3 regions of the Streptomyces sp. NPDC029014 genome follow, and region 2 is predicted to be linked to each of the others. Evidence: riboswitches for the same ligand, from Rfam matches in the RefSeq annotation. Region 2 holds a riboswitch; each other region holds the start of a gene.
What was found. Region 2 has a riboswitch for cyclic di-AMP ahead of ACZ4VL_RS33015 (M23 family metallopeptidase). Riboswitches for the same ligand answer to the same signal wherever they lie in the genome.

Region 1 (3,851 bases), on a different contig from region 2:
GACGGAGGCGGTGAGGTCGGCGACGGCGGCCTCGAACCGCTCGGCGACGGCGTCCGGGTCGCTGCCGGGGCGGATGATGTCGTTGCCGCCGGCGCAGAAGCTCACCAGGTCGGGGGCGAGTTCCTTGGCCCGGGGGACCTGCTCGGCCACGATCTGGTCGAGCAGCCGTCCGCGCACGGCGAGGTTCGCGTACCGGAAGTCGCCCTCCGGGCGCTGGTCGGCCAGGAGCACGGCGAACCGGTCGGCCCAGCCGAGGAAGAGCCCGTCGGGCCCCGGGTCCCCCACACCCTCGGTGAAGCTGTCCCCGAGTGCCGCGTACGAGCCGATGGTCCGGTACGTCTGTTCTGTCGTCGCTGTCATCGTCGTCGCTGCCACGGGACCATATCCTTCACCGCGGGACGTGACCTACGCCACCGTAGGAAGGGGTTGACGGACCGTGATCTATACCACCTGGTCGGTGCGGAATAACAGCGCGTGAGGCCGGGACCCCCCTCGGGTCCCGGCCTCACGCGCGTCCGTCACCGCCGGCGGTGCGTGCCGTCAGATGGTCACGCCCTTGGATCGCAGGTAGGCGATCGGGTCGATGTCCGAGCCGTACGAGGGACCGGTGCGGATCTCGAAGTGCAGGTGCGGGCCGGTGGAGTTGCCGGTGGAGCCGGAGAGGCCGACGGTCTGGCCGCCGCTGACGCTCTGACCGACGGAGACGGAGAGCTGGGAGAGGTGGCCGTACTGGGAGTACTTGCCGTCCGCGTGCCGGATGACGACCTCGTTGCCGTACGCGCCCGCCCAGCCGGCGGAGACGACGGTGCCCGCGCCGACCGCCTTGACGGTGGTGCCGGAGCTCGCGATGAAGTCGATGCCCGTGTGGTAGCCGCTGGACCACATGGCGCCGGGGGTCTTGTACTCGGTGGAGATGCCGCCGGAGACGGGTGCCGTGAAGCCTGCCGCGGTGACCGCACCGGAGGCGGCCGCGGCGGCGGAGGCGCCCGCCGTGGACGCGCCCGCCGTGGTCGTGCCGGCGGCCGCGCTCTTCCTGGCCGGCGCGGGGGCGGCGGCCGTCGGGGAACTGGTGGCCGGGGCCTTCTTCTTCGGCTTCGGGGCGGGGGCGGGCCGCTCGGCCGGGGCCTGCACGGGGGCACGGTCGCCGGGGGCGCCGAGGGTCAGCCGCAGGCCGGGGTGGATCAGGGAGGGGTTGTCGCCGACGGCCTCGCGGTTGTCGGCGTAGAGCCGCTGCCAGCCACCCTGGAGGTCGTGGTCGGCGGCGATGACGGAGAGGCAGTCGCCCGTCCGGACCGTGTACACGGCCGGAGAGGCGGAAGCGGGGACGGCGGGGGCGGCGGTGTCGGCCTGCGGGGCCGCCGCCGGGAGCGCGGTGGTCGCCGCGGCCGGGGCGGGGGCGGCCGCGTGGGCGCCGCCGGCGCCGATCAGCGGCAGGGCCAGAGCGGCTCCGCCGGTCCCCGCGACGGCGGCGACGAGACCACGGGCTCTGGTACGGGACTTCGGTCGGCGGTGCTTACCCTTTGCCGGCATGGCGAATTCCTCTCCGGCGCCTGCGAGGTGAGCTGTCGGGTTCGGATTGGAGATGTCCGGCCGTCCGTGGACGTGCAACGCACCCGTGCACGGGAAGTGAACGGAAGACGTACGGCTTCACCCCTAGCCGCCCCGGAGCACAACTCCGGCGCAGCGGCCTACCTGGTTCCCCCGCTCCTGCCGCGCGAGTTCGGTCGAGTTCTTATTCCGGACGGCGGCAGGATTGGGCGGTCCATCCGGATCGATCGCGAAGGTAATCGAGCGGGACCGCACGGAACAAGCCGTGAATTTCCTGACGCATTCACAGGGACGGGACTTCGGGGGAATTCCGGTCACCCTGCGTCCATTCCGCACCGCCAACAACCGTTCCGGCCGGGCCATTCGCTTTTGACGATCAGGCACGCACCGTCACCGTATGATCTGGCTCACGAGGCCTCGCCCGATCTCAACGCCGGCACCGGCAAGTTGGCTCCAAGCGGAGCAATTCGGACACTCGATGACGATGTGGAGGATTTCCCTTGACCCAGCAGATACCGCCCTCCCCGCCGAACGCCCCGCTCCCCGAGCCCGAACTGTCCGGTGTGCGCAACTTCCGCGACGTGGGGGGACTGCCGACCACGGACGGGCGAAGGGTCAGGACGGGACGACTCTTCCGAAGCGGACATCTGGCACATGCCACCGAAACCGATGCAGAGTTCCTCGCATCGCTCGGACTGCACACCGTCTTCGACTTCCGGAACACGGCCGACCAGGCCCTTGAGGGTCCCGACGTCGAGCTCCCCGGGGTGCGCAACGTCAACATCCCGCTGTCCGATCCGGCCGCCGGCAAGGAATTCTGGACCATGGTCCGCGACGGGGATCTGGAGCAGCTCCGCGGGCTCCTCGGCGACGGCCGGGCCTTCGCCCGGATGGTGGACTCGTACCGCTCGATGGTCGTGGACCGCACCGCCGAGCACGGCCGGGTCCTGCACGCCCTCGCCGAGGACAGCCTCCCGGCGCTCATGCACTGCGCCGCCGGCAAGGACCGGGCCGGCCTGTCGATCGCCGTCACCCTGCTCGCCCTGGGCGTGGAGCGCGAGGCGATCGTCGCGGACTACCTGGAGTCGAACGCCCCGCACCGCCGCTACCGGGTCCGCCGCGGCGGCGACGCTCCCCGGCCCCGCTCCCCCGAGGTGACGGAGCTGCTCGCCCCGCTCTTCGACGCCCGCGCCGCGTACCTGACCGCGGCCTTCGACACCATCGACGAGCACTGGGGCGGCGTCGACCGCTACCTGACCGAGGGCCTGGGACTGACCTCCGGGACCCTCGGCCGGCTGCGCGAGCGGCTGCTCGACTAGCTGCTGCCACCCGACCGCCGGCGGGGCTGCCGGCCGCCGGGGCTGCCGGCCGGCGGGGACGGGGGCCGACGGGACGGGGGCGTCAGCCGCCCGCGACGGCCTGCTTGACCAGGGTCCGCCCGAAGTCCCACAGGAGCCCGCCGCCGGCGTGCGCCTCGTCCATGACCGCGCGGAAGGCGGCGACGAACCGGTCGACGTCCGCCTCGTCCACGACCAGCGGCGGGATCAGCTTGATGACCTCCAGGTGGTCCCCGGACACCTGCGTCAGGATCCGGTGCCGTTGGAGCAGCGGCACCACCACCATCTGCGCGAACAGCCCCTTGCGGGCCGCCTGGAGCATGGTCCAGCGGCTGCGCAGTCGCAGCGAGGAGGGCCGGCCGAACTCGATGCCGATCATCAGGCCGCGGCCCCGGACCTCGTGCAGCAGCTCGTACGCGTCCACGAGCGCCGCGAGGCGCCCGCGCAGCAGGTCGCCCATGGCGCGGGCGTTCGCGACGACCGATTCGTCCTCCATGACGGAGAGCACCGCCAGCCCGGCCGCCATCGCCTGGGCGTTGGACCCGAAGCTGGCGGAGTGCACCAGGACCCGGTCCATGGACGAGTAGACCTTCTTGAAGATCCAGTCGCGGCCCAGGGTGGCGCCGACCGGGACGTAGCCGCCCGAGAGTGCCTTGGCCACGCACACCAGGTCCGGCTCCACGCCCGGCTCGTGCTGGTACGCGTAGAAGTCACCGGTCCGTCCGAGGCCGGTCTGCACCTCGTCGGCGATCAGCAGCGCCTTGTGCCGGCGCAGCAGCTCCTGTGCGGCGGGCAGGAAGCCGGGCGGGGCCGCGTGCACGCCCTTGCCCTGGATCGGTTCGACGACGAAGGCGGCGACGTCGCCGCGCTCCAGCTCCCGCTCCAGGGCGGCCAGGTCGCCGAGCGCGATCCGGGTGTCGGGCAGCAGGGGTGCGAAGCCGTCCCGGAAGCCCGCCTCGCCGTTCA
Region 2 (3,851 bases):
CCAGCCCCCGCAGCACCTTGAGGTGGCCCTCGGTACGCCGGCGGGCGGCCCGCGAGGCCGCCAGCGGCTCCAGCAGCATCCGCAGCTCCAGCAGGTCGGCCGCCTCCTGCTCGGTGGGCTCGGCGACGCAGGCGCCCGCGTGCCGACGGGTGGTCACGAAGCCCTCGGACTCCAGGGTCCGCAGCGCCTCGCGGACCGGGACGCGCGAGACGCCGTAGCGGCGGGCCAGCACCTCCTCGGTCAGCCTGCCGCCCGGTTCGAACGCTCCGGAGACGATGTCGTCGCGGATTGCAGTGCATACCGCGTGCGCGGGAATACGCAAGGCCGGACCTCCGCTTTTTCCGATTGCCGGCGACAAATGCCGTGACCGTACTGGGATCGTACGGTGACTCTATGACAACCGGTGGAATTTTCCGAGCGCGGCCGGAAATCACAGGTATTTACGGCCACGCGCCGCGCCACCCGTCACGACGCCGGCCTCGACGCCCGCGCCGCGCCCCCACAGAGCTCGTCACGGAGCTCGTCACGACGCCGAAGGCCCCGGCTCGGTGAGCCGGGGCCTTCGGGCGGAGCGTGTGCGCGGACGCGTGTCGACGCGCCTCGATCAGACGTCGACGCCGTGCGAGCGCAGGTACGAGATCGGGTCGATGTCCGAGCCGTAGGAGGCGCCGGTGCGGGCCTCGAAGTGCAGGTGCGGGCCGCTGGAGTTGCCGGTGGAGCCCGACAGGCCGATCTGCTGGCCCGGGGTGACCTGCTGGCCGACGGAGACGTTCAGCGAGGACATGTGGCCGTACTGCGTGTAGGTGCCGTCGTTGTGCTTGATGACGACGTTGTTGCCGTAGGCGCCGCCCCAGCCGGCCTCGACCACGGTGCCGGCGCCCACCGCGTGCACCGAGGTGCCGGAGGCGGCGTGGAAGTCGATGCCGGTGTGGCTGCCGGAGGACCACATGCCGCCGCCCGCGCGGTACTGGGTGGAGACGTAGGAGTCGTCGAGCGGGGAGACGAAGGTGTTGAGGCGCTTGCGCTCCTCCTCGCGGGCAGCGCGCTCGGCGGCCTCGCGCTCGGCCTTCGCCTTCTCCTCGGCCTTCTGCTTGGCCTCGGCGGCCCGGGCCTTCGCGTCGGCCTCGGCCTTCTCCTTGGCGGCGGCTGCCTCGGCAGCGGCCTGCTGGGCCTCGGCCTGGGCCTCGACGTCGCCCGCCACGTCCGCGGCGGTGACGACCGCGTTCAGCCCGGTGTCCTCGCCGGAGAAGGCGGTGTTGTCCGAGGCGGCGAACGCCGGGCCCGCGAGGGTGCCCACGACACCGGTGGTCGCGAGGGCCGCCACACCGGCGTAACCGGCGGTCTTGCGGCTCAGACGGCTGGAACCACGGTGCTTACCGGAGGCGCGGCTGCCAAAGGCCATGGAGAGGCTGATCCTTTCCTTCCTTCTCGCCTACCGGGTTAGCTGACGGGTTCGGAGCAGGAAGGTCTCCTACGGGCCCCTCTGGCGAGGCGGCCCGATTCACCCCAGGGACGTGTGGGTCCCCGGCTCCCCAGGCTCGCGCCTGACGGGGACTCGGCGATCGCTGCCCGGTGCCGCGGGTGCGGCTCGTACAACTGACGGACAGCACGGCCGACGCTAGGCGGATCATCAGTCAATCACCAAATGGTCACGGCCTTTTGTTGCGCACGCCACACCGCATAAGCCAATCTCCGGGCCAAACGGACAGAAGGGGCTTCGGCGGACAAGCCGCCGAAGCCCCTTCATTCGCCCGCCGCTCCTACGCCGACGGGCTCTGAACGAACGTCAGTTGGTGACGACCGTGACCTCGCCGATCCCGAGCGCCCGCACCGGCGCCTCGATCTGCGCCGCGTCGCCCACCAGCACCGTGACCAGACGGTCGACGGGGAAGGCCTTCACGACCGCCGTGGTCGCCTCGACCGTCCCGGTCGCGGCCAGCTGCGCGTACAGCCGGGCCTGGTAGTCGTCCGGGAGCTCCTGCTCCACCTGGTCCGCCAGCGTGCCGGAGACGGCCGCGGCCGTCTCGAACTTCAGCGGGGCCACGCCCACCAGGTTCTGCACGGCGACGTCCCGTTCGGCGTCGGTCAGGCCGCCCTCGGCGAGGGTGCGCAGCACCTTCCACAGGTCGTCCAGGGCCGGGCCGGTGTTGGGGGTGTCCACCGAGCCGCTGATGGCGAGCATCGACGCTCCACGGCCGTCGGCCGTGGAGCGCAGCACCTGGCCGAAGGCGCGCACGCCGTAGGTGTAGCCCTTCTCCTCGCGCAGCACCTTGTCCAGGCGCGAGGTGAGGGTGCCGCCCAGGCAGTACGTGCCGAGCACCTGGGCCGCCCAGACGGTCTCGTGCCGGTCCGGCCCGATCCGGCCGATGAGCAGCTGCGTCTGGACCGCTCCGGGCCGGTCGACGATGACCACGCGGCCGGTGTCGTCGGCGGTCACCGCCGGCACCTCCACGGGCCGGCCCGGGGTGCCCGTCCAGGCGCCCAGGGTGTCCGCCAGCACGGCGTCCAGGTCGATGCCGGTCAGGTCGCCGACGACCACCGCGGTGGCGGTGGCGGGGCGCACGTGGGCCTCGTAGAAGGCGCGCACGGCCGCGGAGTCGATCCGGGCCACCGTCTCCTCGGTGCCCTGGCGCGGGCGGGACATCCGCAGGTCGGCCGGGAAGAGCTGGCGGTAGAGCTCCTTGGCGGCGCGGCGCTGCGGGTTGGCCAGCTCGTGCGGGATCTCGTCGAGGCGGTTGCGCACCAGGCGGTCGATCTCGCTGTCGGAGAAGGCGGGCGCCCGCAGGGCCTCCGCGAGCAGGCCCATGGCCTTCGACAGCCTGGAGGCGGGCACCTCCAGCGACACGCGCACGCCCGGGTGGTCGGCGTGCGCGTCGAGGGTGGCGCCGCAGCGCTCCAGCTCGGCGGCGAACTCCTCGGCGGTGTGCTTGTCGGTCCCCTCCGACAGGGCGCGGGCCATGATCGTCGCCACGCCGTCCAGGCCCTTCGGCTCGGCGTCCAGCGGGGCGGTGAGGTTGACCTCGACGGCCACCACCTGCTGGCCCGGCCGGTGGCAGCGCAGCACCGTCAGGCCGTTGGGCAGGGCACCGCGCTCGGGGGCCGGGAAGGCCCACGGCCGGGGCTGCCCGGCCTGGGGGCGCGGGTGGAAGGTCATCGTGACGGCTGCGGTGTCGCTCACTGCTCCGCCCCCTCGTTCTCGTTCTCGGTCGCGTCGGAGTCGTCGGCGCCGTCACCGGCGTCGGCCGCGAGCGGCTCGTACACCAGCACCGCGCGGTTGTCGGGGCGCAGCCGGGCCGCGGCCACGGCCTGCACCTCCTCGGCCGTGATGTCCAGCAGTCGCTGGACGGCGGTCAGGGCCAGCTGCGGGTCGCCGAACAGCACCGCGAAGCGGCACAGTTCGTCGGCGCGGCCGGCCACCGTGCCCAGCCGGTCCAGCCATTCGCGCTCCAGCTGGGCCTGCGCGCGCTCCATCTCCTCGGCGGTCGGGCCCTCGGCGGCGAACCGCGCGAGCTCCTCGTCCACGGCCGCCTCGATGGAGGGCACCTCGACCCCGCTGGAGGTCTTCACGTCCAGCCAGCCCAGCGAGGGCGCGCCGGCCAGCCGGAGCATGCCGAAGCCGGCCGCCACGGCCGTCTGGTCGCGGCGTACCAGGCGGTTGTGCAGGCGGGAGGACTCGCCGCCGCCCAGGACGGTCAGGGCCACGTCCGCGGCGTCGCACTCGCGCGTGCCGTCGTGGGGGAGCCGGTAGGCCGCCATCAGCGCGCGGGCGGGGACGTCCTCGACGATCTCCTCGCGCTGCTCGGCGCCCATGGTGTCCGGCAGCGTGCCGTCGCGCGGCGGCAGCTTGCCGT
Region 3 (3,851 bases), on a different contig from region 2:
TTGAGCCTGGTCGCGGTGGAGAAGGTGGAGAACCGATCCCGGTTCCCGGCCATTGGTCCGCCTCCCCTGGTGTCCGCGCGCCGACGCGCACCCTCGTACTCCTACGCACTACGCACTACGTCCCCGCACACGGTACGGGACCGGGTGCGGGGACGTACGGAGGCTCAGGGGCCGTCGGCCCTCGAAGCGCTCGGGGGCCGTCAGCCCTTGAAGCGGGGGAACGCGCTGCGGCCGGCGTACACCGCGGCGTCGTCGAGGATCTCCTCGATGCGCAGCAGCTGGTTGTACTTGGCGACGCGGTCCGAGCGGGCCGGGGCGCCGGTCTTGATCTGGCCGCAGTTCACGGCGACGGCGAGGTCGGCGATGGTGACGTCCTCGGTCTCGCCGGAGCGGTGCGACATCATGCACTTGAAGCCGTTGCGCTGGGCCATCTCGACGGCGTCGAGGGTCTCGGTCAGCGAACCGATCTGGTTCACCTTGACGAGCAGGGCGTTCGCGGAGCCCTCCTCGATACCGCGGGCCAGACGCTCGGGGTTGGTGACGAAGAGGTCGTCGCCGACGATCTGGACCTTGGCGCCCAGCTTGTCGGTGATGGTCTTCCAGCCGGCCCAGTCGTCCTCGAACAGCGGGTCCTCGATGGAGACCAGCGGGTACGCCTCGACGAGCTCCGCGTAGTACTCGGTCATCTCGGCGGCCGAGCGGGACTGGCCCTCGAACTCGTACTTGCCGTCCTTGTAGAACTCGGACGCGGCGACGTCGAGCGCGAGCGCGATGTCCTTGCCCGGGGTGTAACCGGCCTGCTTGATGGCCTCGACGATGAGGTCGAGCGCGGCGCGGTTGGACTCCAGGTTCGGGGCGAAGCCGCCCTCGTCGCCCAGGCCGGTGGACAGGCCCTTGGTGTGCAGGACCTTCTTGAGGGTGTGGTAGACCTCGGCGCCCCAGCGCAGGGCCTCGGAGAAGGACTCGGCGCCGATCGGCGCGATCATGAACTCCTGGATGTCCACGTTGGAGTCGGCGTGCGAGCCGCCGTTCAGGATGTTCATCATCGGAACGGGCAGCAGGTGCGCGTTCGGGCCGCCGAGGTAGCGGAAGAGCGGGAGGTCGGAGGCCTCGGACGCGGCGTGCGCGACGGCGAGGGAGACGCCCAGGATGGCGTTGGCGCCGAGCGAGCCCTTGTTGTCGGTGGCGTCCAGGTCGAACATGGCCTGGTCGATCAGGCGCTGCTCGGTGGCGTCGTAGCCGACGAGCTCCGGGCCGATCTGCTCGATGACCGCGAGGACGGCCTTCTCCACGCCCTTGCCCATGTAGCGGTTCGGGTCGCCGTCGCGGAGCTCAATGGCCTCGAAGGCACCGGTGGAGGCGCCGGACGGAACGGCAGCACGGCCGGTGCTGCCGTCGTCGAGGCCCACCTCGACCTCGACCGTGGGGTTGCCTCGGGAGTCCAGGATTTCCCGGGCTACGACGACGTCGATGGACGGCACGAGCATCTCCTTCTGGGATGTGACGCTGGGTGTGCGGTGGCGGGTCAGGCCGTGGCCGGCCTTGCCGCCTAGAGCCTAACCGGCTCCGGGCCGTCGGCTGGCCGACCGCCCGGACCCTGGGACGAAAAAGGGCCCGAATACCCCGCTTCCGGGACATACGGACCCTCATTCGGGCCGCCTCCGACCGCTGTCGGGGGCACACGCACCACCGCCCGGCGCGTGGGGGGATACGCGCCGGGCGGTGTGCTTCACACGTGCGGTGACCGTCCGCGGAAGTCCGCGCGGGTCACGCACGCGGGGCTTCGCGGGATGTTCAGCCGAGCTTCAGCTTCTGGCCCGGGAAGATCAGGTCGGCGTCGGAGACGATGTCCTTGTTGAGCTCGAAGAGCTTCTCCCAGCCGCCCTTGACGTTGTGGGCCTCGGCGATGGTGCCGAGGGTGTCGCCGGCCTTGACCTCGTAGGAGCCGTTGCCGGTCTTCGGGGCGGGGGCCTCGGAGCGCTCGGACCGGGTCGTGGGGACCTCGGTGCGGGAGGTCTCCTTCTTGGTCTCGGTCTTCTTCGGCTGGGTCTTCTTGGTCGTCTCGGTCTTCGGAGTCGACTTGGTGGTGGTGCTGTTGGTGGTGGTCGAACCGCCGCCGGAGTAGGCCGAGTTGGACAGGCCCTTGCCGCAGACCGGCCAGGCACCCTTGCCCTGGCCCTTGAGGACCTTCTCCGCGACGGCTATCTGCTGCGCCTTGGAGGCCTGGTTGGCCTGCGGGGCGTACGACTTGCCGCCGTAGCCGGCCCAGGTGGAGGCCGAGAACTGCAGGCCGCCGTAGTAGCCGTTACCGGTGTTGATGGACCAGTTGCCGCCGGACTCGCACTGCGCGACGCGGTCCCACTCCGAGGACGTGGCGGCGGAGGCGGTGCCCGCGGCCATGAGGGGCGCGGCGACGGCGACACCCGCGACGCCGGCGAGGGTCACGATGCGGGTGGTCCGCTCGATGGCGGTGGCGCGACGGTGCTTGCCCTTGCCCGAAAGCAGCATGGAGTTCTCCTCACCGACGCCTGCGAGGTGAGCTGTCGGGTTCGGGCGGATGAGTGCCCGGCCGCGCTGTGACGCGCTGCTTCACCCCAAGCCGGTCCGCGCCGTCTTTCAACGGCCCTTCCCGGCACCTACGTTGGTTCCCCCGCTCCTGCCTTCGGCGCTTGACGCGACGTGTGTTCCCTCCGCCCGCCGGCAGGATTCGGCGATGCGGTCGAAGGGGCCCGCGGTGGCGAGCGGTTCAGACCGTAGACATGACTCTCCCCGATGTTCAACGAGGAACATCGGGGAGAGAAGGCCCCTACTTGCGCTGCTTTTCGGGGTGTTTGCGCAGGTGGGGGCGGGGTTCGCCCAAGCCTTCAGGTGGGACACGCCAGTTGACCGGAAGAGATGCATGTCTCATTTGAACGAACCGGACATTCAACGCTTTCCGGGTGTCCCAACTGCCCCTATTGCTCGTTTAGATCCAGATTCTGCCCCGGCTTGATCAGGTTGGCGTCACCACCGATGACCTGCTCGTTGGCCTTGTACAGCGCCCCCCAGCCGCCCTTCACGCCCTTGGTGTTCGCGATGGTCGCCAGGCTGTCGCCCTCCTTGACCGTGTACGAGGCCGGCGAGGCCTCGACGGCCGCCGCACCACGGTGCTTGCCGGTGCCGAGGGTGCTCGGGACGGCTCCCGGGTCGGTCGAGGCGCCCGGTGCGCCCGGCGTGCCGGGTGCCGACGGGGCGGAGGGGTTCGCCGGATCGGCCGGGTTGCCGCCCGGGTTGCCGCCCGGGTTCGGGGACCCCGGGGTACCGGGCGCGGAGGCGTCCGGGGTGCCGGGGGTGCCCGGCGCGGTCGGGGTGGGCGTGACCGGGTTGGCGCTCGGGTCGCCGGGGAAGACCGGCGGGACCGTCGGGGCCGTGGTGGTCCCGTCCGGGTCGGGCATGACGGGCAGCCCGGTGGACGGACCCGCGGGTGCGGGCGGGAGCGTGTAGTCCGGCGCCGGGGTCGGGGCGCCGTAGTCCGTGGCCCGGTTGCCGGAGCCGCTCTTGGGCACCTCGGAGTCCGGGCGGCTCTGGGACTGGCCGACGGCCCGGTACTGGCCCTTGGCGCCGGGGTCCACGTCCGCGGCGGGGGCCTCCTTGGACAGCCCGGCCTGGGCGGCGCAGTTCTGCCAGGCCTCGGGGCCCTGGCCGCCGAGCACCCGCTCGGCGACGGCTATCTGCTGGGACCGGCTCGCGAGGTCGGCGCGCTCGGCGAACTCCTCGCCGCCCGCGTTCTTCCACTCCTCCTGGGTGAACTGGAGCCCGCCGTAGGCGCCGCTCCCGGTGTTCGCGCTCCAGGTGCCCCCGCTCTCGCACTC

Region 1: linked by a shared signal. The riboswitch ahead of ACZ4VL_RS24170 (M23 family metallopeptidase) and the one ahead of ACZ4VL_RS33015 (M23 family metallopeptidase) in region 2 are both predicted to bind cyclic di-AMP.
Region 3: linked by a shared signal. The riboswitch ahead of ACZ4VL_RS33180 (transglycosylase family protein) and the one ahead of ACZ4VL_RS33015 (M23 family metallopeptidase) in region 2 are both predicted to bind cyclic di-AMP.

What each region holds. Positions count from the first base shown of each region.
Region 1 is NZ_JBVHVT010000045.1:18,098-21,948, reverse strand. It holds gene ACZ4VL_RS24175 (SGNH/GDSL hydrolase family protein) at 1-360, opposite strand, end outside; gene ACZ4VL_RS24170 (M23 family metallopeptidase) at 541-1,530, opposite strand; cyclic di-AMP (ydaO/yuaA leader) riboswitch at 1,533-1,737, opposite strand; gene ACZ4VL_RS24165 (tyrosine-protein phosphatase) at 2,049-2,867, shown strand; gene ACZ4VL_RS24160 (aspartate aminotransferase family protein) at 2,950-3,851, opposite strand, start outside.
Region 2 is NZ_JBVHVT010000084.1:21,650-25,500, forward strand. It holds gene ACZ4VL_RS33010 (GntR family transcriptional regulator) at 1-322, opposite strand, end outside; gene ACZ4VL_RS33015 (M23 family metallopeptidase) at 605-1,402, opposite strand; cyclic di-AMP (ydaO/yuaA leader) riboswitch at 1,416-1,571, opposite strand; gene ACZ4VL_RS33020 (M16 family metallopeptidase) at 1,787-3,154, opposite strand; gene ACZ4VL_RS33025 (M16 family metallopeptidase) at 3,175-3,851, opposite strand, start outside.
Region 3 is NZ_JBVHVT010000085.1:24,066-27,916, forward strand. It holds gene ACZ4VL_RS33170 (FtsB family cell division protein) at 1-53, opposite strand, end outside; gene eno (phosphopyruvate hydratase) at 201-1,487, opposite strand; gene ACZ4VL_RS33180 (transglycosylase family protein) at 1,795-2,508, opposite strand; cyclic di-AMP (ydaO/yuaA leader) riboswitch at 2,511-2,678, opposite strand; gene ACZ4VL_RS33185 (transglycosylase family protein) at 2,955-3,851, opposite strand, start outside.